DNA from 2 places in the Streptomyces sp. NPDC001156 genome. Region 2 is predicted to be linked to the other one. Evidence: riboswitches for the same ligand, from Rfam matches in the RefSeq annotation. Region 2 holds a riboswitch; the other holds the start of a gene.

Region 1 (7,498 bases), on a different contig from region 2:
GCGTTCCTCGGTGTCGGTGACATTCGAGAAGGCGACGTCGACCTTTCCGCTGTCGATGCCGACGAAGAGGTTCTCCCAGGTCGAGTTCTTCACCTCGGGCGTGAGCCCGAGCACCGCGGCCACCAGGCGGCCGAGGTCGGGTTCGGCGCCGGTGAGGCTCTTCTGGTCACCGCCCACGTAGGCCAGCGGCGGGAAGCCGGAGGGCAGGGCGCCGACGCCTATCTCCAGCTTGCCGCTCTTGCGGACGGCCGCGGGCAGCTCGGCACTGATGGACGTGACCTCGGGCACCTTGAGGGTGGTCTGTTGCGCGGCGCCGTTGGAGAGCCGGCCCACGGTGACCGTGCCGGAGGAGACGCTGTCCGTGGTGGTGGCGGCGTCGCTGTCACCCCCGCACGCGGCGAGCCCGGCGGCGAGGGTGACTACGGCGGTTCCCGCGGTGAGACCGCGAAGGATTCGGCGTCGGAGACTGAGCGCAGGCATGGCTGTCCTTGTCCGGTGGGCGGTGAAAATGAGGGCGTGGGGGGAGACTTGGGGATTGGCGAGGCCGCGGGCTTCAGAGCACCTTGCTCAGGAAGTCCCGGGTCCGCTCGTGCCGTGGATTGCCGAGGACCTCGGCGGGCGGCCCCTGCTCGACGATGCGGCCGCCGTCCATGAAGACCACCCGGTCGGCGATCTCCCGTGCGAAGGCGATCTCGTGCGTGACGATGAGGAGTGTGGTGCCGCCGTCGGCCAGGTCCTTGATGACAGCCAGCACTTCGCCGACGAGTTCGGGGTCGAGGGCGGAGGTGGGCTCGTCGAAGAGGATCACACCGGGGCGCAGGGCGAGCGCGCGGGCGATGGCCACCCGCTGCTGCTGGCCGCCGGACAACTGCCGCGGATAGGCCCCGGCCCGGTCGGCGAGTCCGACCCGGGCGAGCAGTTCGCGGGCGAGTTCCTCGGCTTCGGGCCTGGTCAGACTGCCGGTCGCGCTCGGAGCCAGGGCCACGTTGTCCAACACGGTCAGGTGCGGAAAGAGGTTGAAGTTCTGGAAGACGAAGCCGATGCGACTGCGCTGGGCCAGGATGACCCGCTCGCTCAGCTCCTTGAGGCGGTCGCCGTGCCGGCGGACGCCGATGGGCTCGCCGCCCACGCTGACATAGCCGCGTTCGGGCTTCTCCAGGTGGTTGATCACCCGCAGCAGGGTGGACTTGCCCGAGCCGGAGGGTCCGAGGATCACGGTCACCTCGCCGGGACGTACCGTCAAATCGATGCCGTCCAGCACCCGGTGGGCGCCGTACCACTTGTGCACATCGTGCACCTCGACCGCCGAGGAGTGCGTTTCGAGCGTCTGGGCGGTCATACGGCGGCCTCCCTGCGTGCACGTTCCCGCAGCTCACGCAGACCGGTGCGCAGCCTCTGCAACGGGGTCGACGGCAGGGTGCGGGTGGCGCCCCGGGCGTAGTGCCGCTCGACGTAGAACTGGACGACGGACACGATGCTCGTGAGGATCAGGTACCAGACGGTGACGACCAGCAGCAGCGGCACGATGTCGCCGGGGTAGGTGCTGCCCATGGTCTGCGCCGAGCCGAACAGATCGAGCAGCGAGACGTAGAACACCAGCGAGGTGCCCTTGATCAGTCCGATCAGCTGGTTGACGTAGTTCGGGGTGATGGACCTGAGGGCCTGCGGGAAGACGATTTTCCTGAACTGGTGGCCCCTGGGCAGGCCGAGGGCGGCGGCGGCCTCGTGCTGGCCCTGGTCGACGGAGAGGATGCCGCCCCGGACGACCTCCGCCGCGTACGCGGCCTCGTTGAGGCTCAGACCGACCACGGCGACGGCCATGTCGGTGGCCAGCCTGGACTCGTCGAAGGTGAGGAAGGCGGGGCCGAAGGGCACGCCGATGCTCACCGTCCGGTACAGCGCGCTGAAGTTGTAGAGGAAGATCAGCACGACGATCAGGGGTACGGACCGCAACGCCCATACGTAGGTCCAGCTGACGGCGCGCAGCACGGGGCTCCGGGAGAGCCGCGCGAGCGCCAGGACGATGCCGCCGAGCAGGCCGGACACGGCGCTGAGCGCGGCGACTTCGAGAGTGATCAGCAGTCCGTCGAGGATGGTGGGGCGCAGGAACCAATAGGCGAACCGGTCCCACTGGTAGAAGGGGTTCGAGACCAGGCCGTGGACGAACTGGGCCACCAGGACCAGCACCACGGCCGTGGCGATCCAGCGGCCGGGGCGGCGCAGGGGTCGTACCCGCTGGGCGGTGAGCGGTCGGCCGGAAGCGTCCGGCGAGGGGTCGCGGACCGGGTGGGCTGGAGTGGTGGGCGTGACGTCGGCGGTGGCTTCGGCCATCGGCAGGGCGTCGACGGACACGGCTGTGCCTGGGGGTTCAGTCATGGAGGGCTCCGGCAACTCGGACACCCGGGGACCGCGGCGGCGGTGCGTGGCCACGACAGGCCGGCAGGGCGGGGATCGCTCTGCGGAGCGGGGCAGCGCACGGGGTCGCACGGAACCGGGGGCTGGGCGGACAACGGCACACCGCTCAAGCGGTGTTCGTCACGGAGGCGGGGCTGGTGGAAGTAGTCAGCCCCGACAGCGGGCGCGGCCCGGTGCGGTACACAGTGCGCTGCTGACGCGCAGAAGGTCGACGGCCCGGTTGGCGACGAGCAACTGTGCGTACGGCTGTACGCAGCACTGAGGACGGCGTGCGGCCGTCCTGGAAGCTGCGTACATGTCCGCCACCTGTCGCTGTCCTGGCCCCTTGGGCCTCGCGCTTACCGAAACGTCATCCCGGTCCGGTCGTCACCTGGGGCACCCCACCGCGGCGCGAGGGTTGCCGGTCAGCAAGCCAGGGCTTGTCGCTGACGCTCATGACCGTTCTGAGCCGTAAGTAAGTCAGGCCCGGGAACCGATGTCAATGTGCGTCCATCAGGTGATACATCAGCCTACGGACGGACACGCCGTCAACTGGCCCGTGCCGGTGCGCTGTCGGGCACGTGCGCGGCCCAGTCGAGGATCTGCACCGCCGCCCCCGCGGCCTCGAGACCACGGCAGCGCGCGTGGTGCCGACGGGCGATGCCGTCGAGGTCGAGGTGCGGGCCGAAGGCCGGACGGGCGGCCAGCCGGCGGGCGTAGGCCCACAGACGCGGGTGGCCGGCTATGCGGTGCACCGCACCTGCGTCCAGGTGCCAGCGGTGCACGGTGTCCAGTTGCACCAGGCTCACCCACAACTCCACGTCGCCAGCGGTGAGTTGGTCGCCCAGCACGTATTCCTGGCGCTCCAGCCGGCCCTCCAGCGACCGCAGGGTGCACAGCAGCGAGGTGAGCGCGTCGGCCCGCTCCTCCGCACCGGCATCGGCGCGACCGGCACGCTGTGCGGCCGCCTCGAGGCCCTGCTCGCACAGGCGGCGCACACCCTCGAGCTCGGCGTCGGCGCCCTGCGGGTACAGCGCATCGCGGCCGGCGCCGAAGTGCCGGGCCAGGTCGCGCATGATGTCCGGGGCGTGCGTGCTGACGATCCGGCCCGACCAGTCGTCGCTGAGCACGGGCGCGACGGCCGCCCCAGGGTAGCGGTGGGCGCTCGCCTCGTACAGCGGGCGCAGCGCGGAGTGCTCGCCGCCGGGGCCGTCTGGCACCGCGGGCAGGAAGGTCACGGGGCAGACCTCGTCGAGACCGAGGAGGCTGTGGGTGATGGCTGTCCGCAGACAGTGCGGACAGGACAGCGACAGGTGGAGCCGGTAGCGGCGCGGTACCGCGTAGTGGCCGCTGCGTGCGTCGCGGCCGATGCGGCCCCGGAAGGCCGGGACGGACGACGGCGGGAGTGCGGTCAGGGCATGGGCGGACATGTCTCTCCCCGGGTACTGGTACGCGAAGATGCGGAGGGTGGCGGCCTGGCGGGCAGGTGACGCTCCCCGGCCCGCACGACGGGGCGCGGGGTTCCGGCACGGCCGGTTCAGCTCGAGGCGCCGGCCGCGCTGCAGACCCGCAGCAGATCGATGTGACGGCGGGAGGTCAGAAGAAGGGACTGCCGACGTGTGCGGTGCACACGGCCGATGACCGGCTCCAGGCGTCCCATGTTTCCCTACCTGTTCGCTAGGAAATCCCCATTGGAGTGTCGAGCGGGCTCCGGTCTGCGTCAAGGGGGCCGTCCGCAGTGTGAGAGCGAGGGAGCCCGGCGAATCGGATCGCGGTGGTTCGTCCCCGGTCGGTCCGTCCCATTTCCCCATCTGTCGGGCCCGTGTCCATATCTGGACGGCCGGTAGACTCGGGGACCATGGCCGACTCCTCCGCCCCCGCCGACCAGCCCGCATGCGAAGGGTCGGCCGAGGACACGCTGCTGCCGGCCGAACTGCGCGCCTGGATGCAGTTGCTGGCCGCTGCCGGGGCGATCGAGCAGCGGCTGCGTTCCCAGGTCAAGGAGTCGCTCGGGGTCTCGCACGACGAGTTCCTGGTGCTGTGCCTGCTCGCCGACCAGCCCGGCGCCGCTCTGCGCATGTCGCGGATCGCCGAGTCGCTGGGCCGCCCCAAGACCCGCCTGACCTACCAGATCGCCTGTCTGCAGCACGCGGACCTGGTGACCCGGCGTTCGGTGTGCGGCGACAAGCGGGGCATCGAGGTCGCCCTCACGGACAAGGGTCGACGGCTGCTGCGGGAGGTCTCTCCGACGCTGGCCGAGACCGTCACCGAGGCCGTGCACGGGATGATCGACGACCGGCAGTGCGAGTCGCTGCGCGGCCTGCTGCCCGAGGTGGCCGAGGCCTCCGCCGCCGGGTCCGACACGGCCGTCTGACGGCCGCACAAGGGCGCGTCACGCTGCGTCGCCCTCCACCTCTGACAACCGGCGGTACGGGTTGCCCGCGGGTTGCCCACCCGTGACGGCCGCCGGTACGGGCTCCCCCCCACGCGCGGCGGAGTCCGCGAGGCCCTGGCAACGCGGACTCCGGGCGGCCCGGCACCGGGCCGGACCGCCCTCCTGTGGCGGCGGGAGGCCGCCGTGACAGCCCGGACCTCAGCCCAGTTCCCCGTCCAGCCACTCCAGGACGTCGGGGGTGGCGGGGTCGGTGATGTCGGCGAACTCCTCGTGCCTCTTGAGGAACTTGGCGACGTAGGGGCAGACCGGCACGATCCGCTTCCCGGACTCCCGTACGTCGGTCAGCGCCTGCTGGACGAGCTGAGAGGCCAGGCCCTGTCCGGCGAAGGCGTCGTCGACCACCGTGTGGTAGAAGACGCGCTGGTCGCCGCGGTCGCGGTAGGCGGTCAGACCGGCGCGCCGGCCGTCGACCAGGATCTCGTAACGCTGTTTGGCGTCTACCCGCTCGACGGTGGGAGCGGCGGACGGCTGGCTCATCGGGATGCCTTTCGTCTGGAGGTCAGCGGCGCGCTGGGTTCTTGCGCGGCGTGATGACGGCGTTCGGCAGGGCTGGGGCGGGAAGGCGATCTCCCGGGTACCCTTCGACCGCGCCGAAGCGGTCGGAGGCGTTCTGCCATTCCTCGCGGGCCCGCACGATGTCGTCATGGCTGCGGCCGATGAAATTCCACCACATGACGATCTCTTCCTCGAAGGGGGTGCCGCCGAGCAGAACCGTCCGAGCCGTGTCCGCGGTCTCGTTGACCAGTGTCAAGGTCTCGGTGCCCGGTGCGGCGTACCCCAACTCCGCCGGGTGCAGCAGGGTGTCGGCCATGCGGACGTCGCCGTGGTCGACAAGGAGACCATGCTCGAAGTCCGGGTCCACGGCGAGCGTGATCGCCGCACCCGCATCGAGGACGATCTCGGCCCCGAGCAGCGGTGTGAAGGTCCGCACCGGGGAGGCGTGCCCGGCCAGGGAGCCGAGGAAGACCCGGAGTTCGGCGCCGTCGATCCGGAGTGGCTCGGGCACGTGGTGCTGGAAGTCCCGTGCGGTGTGCCGGTGTTCCCCGGGGAGTGCCACCCACAGCTGCACACCGTGCAGGACGGTGGTTCCCGGGGTCGACACCTCCGAGTGGCTGATGCCGTACCCGCCCGTCATCAGGTTCAGCTCACCGGGCCGCACGAAGGCGTGGCTGCCCAGGCTGTCACGGTGCTCGATCTCCCCGCTGAACAGCCAGCTCACCGTCTGCAGCCCGGTGTGCGGGTGCGGGGCGACGTCCATGCCACCGGTCTTCGCGACGTCGTCAGGACCGTAGTGGTCCGCGAAGCACCAGGCTCCGATCAGGGTCCGGGCCCGCTGGGGCAGCGTGCGCCGCACCGGCATCGCCCGTGGGCCGCCCAGCGGCACCTCGCGCGGGGTGAGCACCTCTATCTCCGGCACCTTCGCCTCCCGCCGGTCGTCCACCGCCGCTCCGCAGCGCATTTCGGCGGACTCCGCCTCGACGTCGCTCATGGATCACCGCCCTCCATCCCAGGATGGTTTTACATTCAACAATTATACAGGGATCATAGAACGATGATCCCGCCGGCGCAGCAGAGCACGGAGCCCCGAGCGGCGAACCCGAAGGAGTCCCAGTTGAGCAGCCGTACGACAGAGTCCGCGGGCCGGCGGATCTTCATCGACAAGCAGAGCCCGAAGGCCTACCACGCCCTGCTCGAGACGGCCGAGGCCGTGCGCTCCGTCGCCTCGGAAGCAGGGCTCGAGCGTATCCTCGTGGAGCTGATCAACCTCCGGGTCTCGCAGCTCAACGGCTGCGCCTCCTGCCTCGACATCCACACCAGGGCAGCCCGGCGCGCGGGCGAGACCACGCAGCGGCTCGGCGTGCTGGCGGCCTGGCGGGACACCGAACTGTTCACGCCCGAGGAACGCGCGGCGCTCGCGCTGGCGGAGTCGGTCACCGAGGCGTCGGACGCCGCGGCCCAGGAGTCCGCCTACGACGCGGCCCGCGAGGTGCTCACCGACGACCGGATCTCCGCGGTGATCTGGGTGGCGATCACGATCAACGCCTTCAACCGGGTCTCGATCATGAGCAAGCACCCGGTGCGGGCCCACGTCCCACAGTGACGCACCGGGCCCGGCACGGAGGCACGGGGCGTGCAGGATGCGCTCATCTCCTGAAGAGATGACCGTTATCAAGAACCATCGCCGTGAACAGGGAAGCGACCGGGGTACTCCGACGCTTATGCCGTCTGTGAGCACCTAGGACGCTGCTCTGTCACCGCACCGCACGCCGAGCCCTCCCGGCTCCTTCTGCGAAGAGGGGCCCGTGTCCCAGCCCATGAATGTCCGAACGCCACACAGGAGCACCACAAGCACGGCACCGGCTCACGGTGTGCCGGGCCGGCTGATCGCACTGCTGGCCGCCGCCTGCGGTATGACGGTCGCCAACCTGTACTACGCGCAGCCCCTGCTCCCCTCGCTGCGGGACGTCTTCCACCTGAGCGAGGCCACCGCGGGCCTGTTGATCACGCTCACCCAGGTCGGCTACGTGATCGGCATGCTCTTCCTGGTCCCGCTCGGCGACCGGCTGGAGAAGCGCTCCCTGATCACCACCCTGCTGACCGTCACCACCGTCGCACTGGTGGCGGCGGGCCTGGCAACCGGGTTCCCCA
Region 2 (7,498 bases):
GACCAGGTTCATACCGTCCCGGATCGGGTTCACCAGGGCCACGTCCGCCAGCCGGTACGCGGCCAGCGAGCGCGCGAAGTCGTCCTTCACATGCAGCTCGACCGGAGTCCAGTCCGCGGTGCCGTACCGCGAGTTGATCTCCGTCGCCACCCGCTCCACCTCCGCGGTGTAGTCCCGGTAGACGGCCAGGTCCTGGCGGGAGGGGTACGCGAAGGCGATGTGGACGACCCGTTCGCGCCATTCGGGACGGGATTCCAGCAACTCCTCGTACGCCAGCAGCCCGCGCACGATGTTCTTCGACAGCTCGGTGCGGTCCACCCGCACGATCGTCTTCCGGGGCCTGCCGTCGGGGGCCGCGCCGATCTGCTGCCGCAGCGCCGCCATCCGCTCGTTCACGTCCGGCTGGTGCGCCCGCCACCGCAGGAAGTCGGCGTCAGCGCCCAGTCCGTGCACACCGATGCGCGTGCCCGAGGCGATGCCGGGGCCGAGGACCGCGTGGCAGCACTCGGTGAACGCGTCCGCCCAGCGCTGCGTCAGGAACGCCGCCCGGTCGGCGCCCAGGATCCCGCCGAGCACCTGCGCCGCGATGTCGTCGGGCAGCATCCGGAAGTACTCCGGCGGCGCCCACGGAGTGTGCGAGAAGTGACCGATCCGCAGGTCCGGGCGCAGACCGCGGAGCATCAGGGGGGCCAGGGTGAGGTGGTAGTCCTGGATCAGGACCGCCGCGCCCTGGCCCGCCTCCTGGGCGAGCGCCTCGGCGAACGCGCGGTTGTACTCCTCGTAGGCCTTCCACTGGCGCCGGAACGTCGTGTCGAAGACCGGCTCGAGCGGCGTCTGATACAGCATGTGGTGCACGAACCACAGCACCGAGTTCGCGATGCCGTTGTACGCGTCGGCGTGCACCTGCGCGTCGATGTCGAGCATCCGTACGCGCTGCCCGCCGGTGTCGGCCGGATCGAGCGCACCGCCCGTGCGCCGGACGGCCTCACGGTCGGCGTCGTTCAGGGCGGAGCAGATCCAGACGGCGTCCGTGTCCGGGCCGATCGCCGACAGTCCGGAGACCAGTCCGCCACCGCCCCGCTTGGCGGTGAGCTCCCCCCTCTCGTCCAGCGCGTACGAGACCGGGCCGCGGTTGGAGGCGACAAGTACGGAAGCCGTGTGCGGGGAAGCCATGCCACGAAACCTAGCCCGGAGCCTAAACGCTCAAACGTTCCATTCAGCCGTATGTGGAGCCGTATACAACGGGTTCCGGAGCCATTCAGGCCGCCTTTCGTTCCATGTACTCGGCGATCTGTTCCATCGGCGGGCGCTCCTCGGTGTCCACCGAGTACGTCCGTGGCTCGAACCCACCCGCCACCCGTTCGAACTGGGTGAGGGACGGGCGGATCAGATGGCCGCGGGCCAGCCGGAGCTGTGCGGTGCGGTAGATCGCGGCGGCCATGCGGCCGAGCGCCTGTCCGTCCTGGTGGCGGTGCTTGCGCACCCCCACGTCGACCTGGGCGAGGGCGTCCAGGCCCACCAGGTGCAGGGCGTCGACCAGCATGCCGAGCTCCACCCCGTACCCGACCGGGAACGGCAGCCGTTCCAGCAGGGAACGGCGGGCCGCGTACTCGCCGCCGAGCGGCTGTACGAATCCGGCCAGCTGGGGCCAGTGCATGTTGAGCAGCGGGCGCGCCATCATCTCCGTGACACGTCCGCCCTGGCCGGCCGTGGCGCCGAGCGGCCGGTCGTACATCGCCTTCACCAGGTCCACGCCGGGGTCGGTGAGCAGTGGGCCCACGATTCCGGAGACGAACTCCGAGGAGAACTCCCTCAGGTCCGCGTCGATGAAGCAGACGATGTCGCCACGGGTGACGAGCAGGGACCGCCACAGCACCTCGCCCTTGCCGGGCACGGCCGGGATCCGCGGCAGGATCGCGTCGCGGTGGACCACCTTCGCGCCGGCTGCCGCGGCGACCTCGGAGGTGCGGTCGGTTGAGCCCGAGTCGACGACGACGATCTCGTCGACGAGCGGGACCTTCTGCATGAGGTCGTGGCGGATGGCGGCGACGATGTCGCCGACCGTCTCCTCCTCGTTGAGCGCGGGCAGCACCACACTGACCGTTGAACCGGACGAGCGTTTCGCGGCCAGGGTCTGGTGGAGCGGGCGATCGGCGAGGGACCAGGAGCGGGTGCTCAGCCAGCGCTCGACTTCTTCCAGCACAGTCTGCGGCTCCTCACGTTCGTACGGCGGTGGTCGGCAGAAGAGATCGGAAGAGATCGGAAGAGATCCCCGAGTGGGACTCCCATGGGGTGCGGGTGGTGATCCGTCCATCTCGCGGTTCGGACGACTCTCTCAACTGTCCTGGCCTTCGGTTACAGTCTTGAACAACGCCGGTGACCATCGCATGTCGGGGGTCGCCGTCGCTCACCACGGTGAAACAACCGCATACCGCTCATCCAGAGGGGCAGAGGGACACGGCCCGATGAAGCCCCGGCAACCCTCCAGTCGGTTCTCGTAGATCGCTCCTGATCGTCTTCGCGAGGCTCCCGGCTAGGGAAGGTGCCAAATCCGTCTCACGGCGAGATGCGTCGTGAGGAAGATGAGGAGAAAGGGCCTCGCCTGACATGGCTGTGCAGACAGTTGCAAGCACCACCGACTCCGTGAATCTCGGTCCCGCCGCGGCTCTCTCGTGTCGTGAGTGCGGCCACCGGGTGCCCCTCGGCCCGGTCTTCGCCTGCGAGGAGTGTTTCGGCCCGCTGGAGATCGCGTACGACTTCTCGGGCTACGACACCGAGGAACTGCGTAAGCGCATCGAGGCCGGCCCCGCCAACATCTGGCGTTATGCGCCGCTGCTGCCGGTCCCGGCGGACGTCGCCGGCAAGCCGAACCTCAACCCGGGCTGGACCAAGCTCGTCAAGGCGGACAACCTGGCGCGTGAGCTGGGCGTGACCGGCGGGCTGTACGTGAAGGACGACTCGGGCAACCCCACGCACTCCTTCAAGGACCGCGTGGTCGCCCAGGCGCTGGAGGCCGCGCGCGTCTTCGGCTTCACCACCCTCTCTTGCTCCTCCACCGGCAACCTCGCGGGCGCGGTCGGTGCCGCGGCGGCACGGGCCGGCTTTCGCTCCTGCGTCTTCATCCCGCACGACCTGGAGCAGGGCAAGATCGTCATGGCCGCGGTCTACGGCGGTCAGCTCGTCGGCATCGAGGGCAACTACGACGACGTGAACCGCTTCTGCTCCGAGCTGATCGGCGACCCGGCCGGCGAGGGCTGGGGCTTCGTCAACGTCAACCTCCGTCCGTACTACGCGGAGGGGTCCAAGACCCTGGCGTACGAGATCGCCGAGCAGCTCGGCTGGCGGCTGCCCGACCAGATCGTGGTTCCGATCGCTTCCGGCTCGCAGCTGACGAAGATCGACAAGGGGCTACAGGAACTGATCAAGCTGGGGCTCGTGGAGGACACGCCCTACAAGATCTTCGGGGCGCAGGCCGAGGGCTGCTCCCCGGTGTCGGTCGCCTTCAAGGCGGGCCAGGACGTCGTACGGCCGCAGAAGCCGAAGACGATCGCCAAGTCGCTGGCGATCGGCAACCCGGCCGACGGCCCGTACGTCCTCGACATCGCGCGCCGCACGGGCGGTGCGGTGGAGGATGTGACGGACGATCAGATCGTCGATGCCATCAAGCTGCTCGCCCGTACGGAGGGCATCTTCGCCGAGACGGCCGGTGGCGTGACCGTCGGTGTCACGCGCAAGCTCATCGAGAGCGGTGTCCTCGATCCGGCGAAGACGACGGTCGTCCTCAACACCGGCGACGGTCTCAAGACGCTGGACGCGGTGGCCGGCACCGGGCTCACCGCCACGATCCGCCCGAACCTGGACTCCTTCCGTGCGGCCGGGCTCGTCTGAGCACCCGTCCCGCCGGCCGTACCCCACCGGAGGTCACACCCCATGAGCGTCACTGTCCGCATCCCGACCATCCTGCGCCCCTACACCGGCGGCCAGGCCGAGGTTCCCGCCGAGGGCGGGAACCTGGCGGAGGTCATCGCCGACCTGGAGAAGAACCACACCGGCATCGCCGCCCGCGTCCTGGACGATCAGGGCAAGCTGCGCCGCTTCGTCAACGTGTACGTCAACGACGACGACGTCCGCTTCGAGCAGGGTCTCGAAACCGTGACGCCCGACGGCGCCGGCGTCTCCATCATCCCGGCGGTGGCGGGCGGCTGACGGTCACTCGGCCCGCCCGATCATTACCCTCGGTAACTCAGGTCACCGAGAGTTCATCGAATTGCCCTCTCCGTGAGACAAGCGGAGGGGGCAATTCTGCATGGTTGAGCACGGTACAGTTGGGGAACCCGCTCCCGGTTTCCTCGCCGGGTGCTCTGAGTTCCTGCCGTAGGCCGATAAGAAGTAGCCAAAGTAGGCAGGGTTTTTGAGCCATTCGCTCCTTTTGCAGGGCCCGACTTGCCCTGAATTCGGATGAATTCTCCGTACATTCCCGACCGGTCTTGCCCGGAATTCTCGTCCGATTGACCTGTTGCAGACGGCAGTTGGACAGATACATTCAGCCGCGGTCGACGCGTTCCGGCGCACGCCCCCAACCGTTGGGGGGTGAGGTCTGACCCGGGTCCGCGAAGTGTGGATCTGTGCAAGGGCCAGTAATAGGGGAGTTAGGCATGGCTCAGGGCACCGTCAAGTGGTTCAACGCGGAGAAGGGGTACGGCTTCATCGCGGTCGACGGTGGTGCGGATGTTTTCGTCCACTACAGCGCGATTCAGATGGACGGCTACCGCACCCTGGAAGAGGGCCAGCGGGTCGAGTTCGAGATCTCGCAGGGTCAGAAGGGGCCGCAGGCGGACATGGTCCGACTGGCCGGCTGAAGAACGCGCCGACGACTGAACTGTTCGACGTGTCGAGGGGCTCGTATCCCGGTTCGGGGTACGAGCCCCTCGGTTTGCCCCGGGCGGGGGCCGCGCGGGCGCGCCCTGGTCAGCCCGCGTTCACCTGAATACCCCCTCGCGCCCACCCGCCACCCCTCAACGAGCCCGCTCCGCGGGCGCACCTCGCGCCCGCCCGCCACCCCTTAACGAGCCCGCTCCGCGGGCGCACCTTGCACTCGGAGGGGGCGAGTGCTAATCATTGGCGTTAGCACTCTGAAGGTGAGAGTGACAAAAGAAGGACCGGGTCGGTGAGGCCACGGACCGGGTGGGGCAAGGAACCTCCGGCCGGGGCCGTCCGTCGCGGGCGCGGGCGCGGTCCGAAGTAATCACCCCCAGTCCTGGAGGGACCACTTCACATGGCCAAGATCATCGCGTTCGACGAGGAGGCGCGGCGTGGCCTCGAGCGCGGCATGAACCAGCTCGCGGACGCCGTCAAGGTGACCCTCGGCCCGAAGGGCCGCAACGTCGTCCTCGAGAAGAAGTGGGGCGCCCCCACGATCACCAACGACGGTGTCTCCATCGCCAAGGAGATCGAGCTCGAGGACCCGTACGAGAAGATCGGCGCCGAGCTGGTCAAGGAAGTCGCCAAGAAGACGGACGACGTCGCCGGTGACGGTACGACCACCGCTACCGTGCTCGCCCAGGCGCTGGTCCGCGAGGGCCTGCGCAACGTGGCCGCCGGTGCCAACCCGATGGCCCTGAAGCGCGGTATCGAGAAGGCCGTCGAGGCCGTCTCCGCCGCCCTGCTCGAGCAGGCGAAGGACGTCGAGACCAAGGAGCAGATCGCCTCCACGGCCTCCATCTCCGCCGCCGACACCCAGATCGGCGAGCTGATCGCCGAGGCCATGGACAAGGTCGGCAAGGAAGGCGTCATCACCGTCGAGGAGTCGCAGACCTTCGGTCTCGAGCTGGAGCTCACCGAGGGCATGCGCTTCGACAAGGGCTACATCTCGGCGTACTTCGCCACCGACATGGAGCGTATGGAGGCCGTCCTCGACGACCCGTACATCCTGATCGCCAACCAGAAGATCTCGTCGGTCAAGGACCTGCTCCCGCTGCTGGAGAAGGTCATGCAGTCGGGCAAGCCGCTGCTGATCATCGCCGAGGACGTCGAGGGCGAGGCCCTGTCGACCCTGGTCGTCAACAAGATCCGTGGCACCTTCAAGTCCGTCGCCGTCAAGGCCCCGGGCTTCGGTGACCGCCGCAAGGCCATGCTCGGCGACATCGCCATCCTCACGGGCGGCGAGGTCATCTCCGAGGAGGTCGGCCTCAAGCTGGAGAACGCGACCCTGGACCTCCTGGGCCGCGCCCGCAAGATCGTCGTCACCAAGGACGAGACCACCATCGTCGACGGCGCCGGCTCCTCGGAGCAGGTCAACGGCCGGGTGAACCAGATCCGCGCCGAGATCGAGAACAGCGACTCCGACTACGACCGTGAGAAGCTGCAGGAGCGCCTGGCGAAGCTGGCCGGCGGCGTGGCCGTCATCAAGGCCGGTGCCGCCACCGAGGTGGAGCTCAAGGAGCGCAAGCACCGCATCGAGGACGCCGTCCGCAACGCGAAGGCCGCCGTCGAGGAGGGCATCGTCGCCGGTGGTGGCGTTGCCCTGCTGCAGGCATCCCAGGTCTTCGAGAAGCTGGAGCTCGAGGGCGACGAGGCCACCGGTGCCGCCGCGGTCAAGCTGGCGCTCGAGGCCCCGCTGAAGCAGATCGCCGTCAACGCCGGCCTCGAGGGCGGCGTCGTGGTGGAGAAGGTGCGCAACCTGACCCCGGGCCACGGCCTGAACGCCGCGACCGGCGAGTACGTCGACCTGGTCAAGGAAGGCATCATCGACCCGGCGAAGGTGACCCGTTCCGCGCTGCAGAACGCCGCCTCCATCGCCGCGCTGTTCCTCACCACCGAGGCCGTCATCGCCGACAAGCCGGAGAAGGCCGCCGCGCCCGCCGGTGGCGGCATGCCGGGCGGTGACATGGACTTCTGATCAACCCCGGTTGATCGACCGTCCTTCAGACCGAGGGCGGCACCCCCTTCAGACAGGGGGTGCCGCCCTCGGGCGTGCCCGGGATCACACGCGGGGCCGCCTGCGTGCCGGAATGCCATACCGACCGGACGGGTTGTCTTCTACGCAAGGTTATCGATGCATGTGCACATACCAGCTGGTTCCCCCAGCCTGATCCCTGCCGAGGAGCTCCCCCACGTGACTGCCCCCGCCTCCGCCTCCCGCGCGGCCCAGATCCTGTCCCGTCCCGTCACGCTGAATGGCCTGACCGTCCCGAACCGGATCGTCATGGCGCCCATGACCCGACAGTTCTCGCCGGGTGGCGTCCCCGGCGAGAACGTGGTCTCGTACTACGAGCGCCGCGCGGCCGCCGGCGTCGGCCTGATCGTCACCGAGGGCACCTATGTGGGCCACGACTCAGCCGGTCAGAGCGACCGCGTCCCGCGGTTCCACGGCGAGGGGCAGCTGGCCGGCTGGGCCAAGGTGGCCGAAGCGGTGCACGCGGCCGGCGGGACGATCGTGCCGCAGCTGTGGCACATCGGCATGGTGCGCAGGCAGGGTCAGCCGCCGTTCGCGGACGCG

Evidence for each region. Region 2 has a riboswitch for S-adenosylmethionine ahead of thrC (threonine synthase). Riboswitches for the same ligand answer to the same signal wherever they lie in the genome.
Region 1: another riboswitch for S-adenosylmethionine. It lies ahead of ACWDA7_RS33820 (amino acid ABC transporter permease); the one in region 2 lies ahead of thrC (threonine synthase).

The regions. Positions count from the first base shown of each region.
Region 1 is NZ_JBSFJX010000105.1:17,031-24,528, reverse strand. Features, by position in the region: gene ACWDA7_RS33830 (ABC transporter substrate-binding protein) at 1-480, opposite strand, end outside; gene ACWDA7_RS33825 (amino acid ABC transporter ATP-binding protein) at 554-1,339, opposite strand; gene ACWDA7_RS33820 (amino acid ABC transporter permease) at 1,336-2,376, opposite strand; SAM riboswitch class IV at 2,745-2,855, opposite strand; gene ACWDA7_RS33815 (glutathione S-transferase C-terminal domain-containing protein) at 2,943-3,824, opposite strand; gene ACWDA7_RS33810 (MarR family winged helix-turn-helix transcriptional regulator) at 4,253-4,768, shown strand; gene ACWDA7_RS33805 (GNAT family N-acetyltransferase) at 4,988-5,326, opposite strand; gene ACWDA7_RS33800 (pirin family protein) at 5,349-6,338, opposite strand; gene ACWDA7_RS33795 (carboxymuconolactone decarboxylase family protein) at 6,462-6,950, shown strand; gene ACWDA7_RS33790 (MFS transporter) at 7,219-7,498, shown strand, end outside.
Region 2 is NZ_JBSFJX010000007.1:115,047-122,544, reverse strand. Features, by position in the region: gene ACWDA7_RS06285 (alpha,alpha-trehalose-phosphate synthase (UDP-forming)) at 1-1,173, opposite strand, end outside; gene ACWDA7_RS06280 (glucosyl-3-phosphoglycerate synthase) at 1,259-2,203, opposite strand; SAM riboswitch class I at 2,433-2,589, shown strand; gene thrC (threonine synthase) at 2,608-3,888, shown strand; gene ACWDA7_RS06270 (MoaD/ThiS family protein) at 3,931-4,206, shown strand; gene ACWDA7_RS06265 (cold-shock protein) at 4,656-4,859, shown strand; gene groL (chaperonin GroEL) at 5,276-6,898, shown strand; gene ACWDA7_RS06255 (NADH:flavin oxidoreductase) at 7,115-7,498, shown strand, end outside.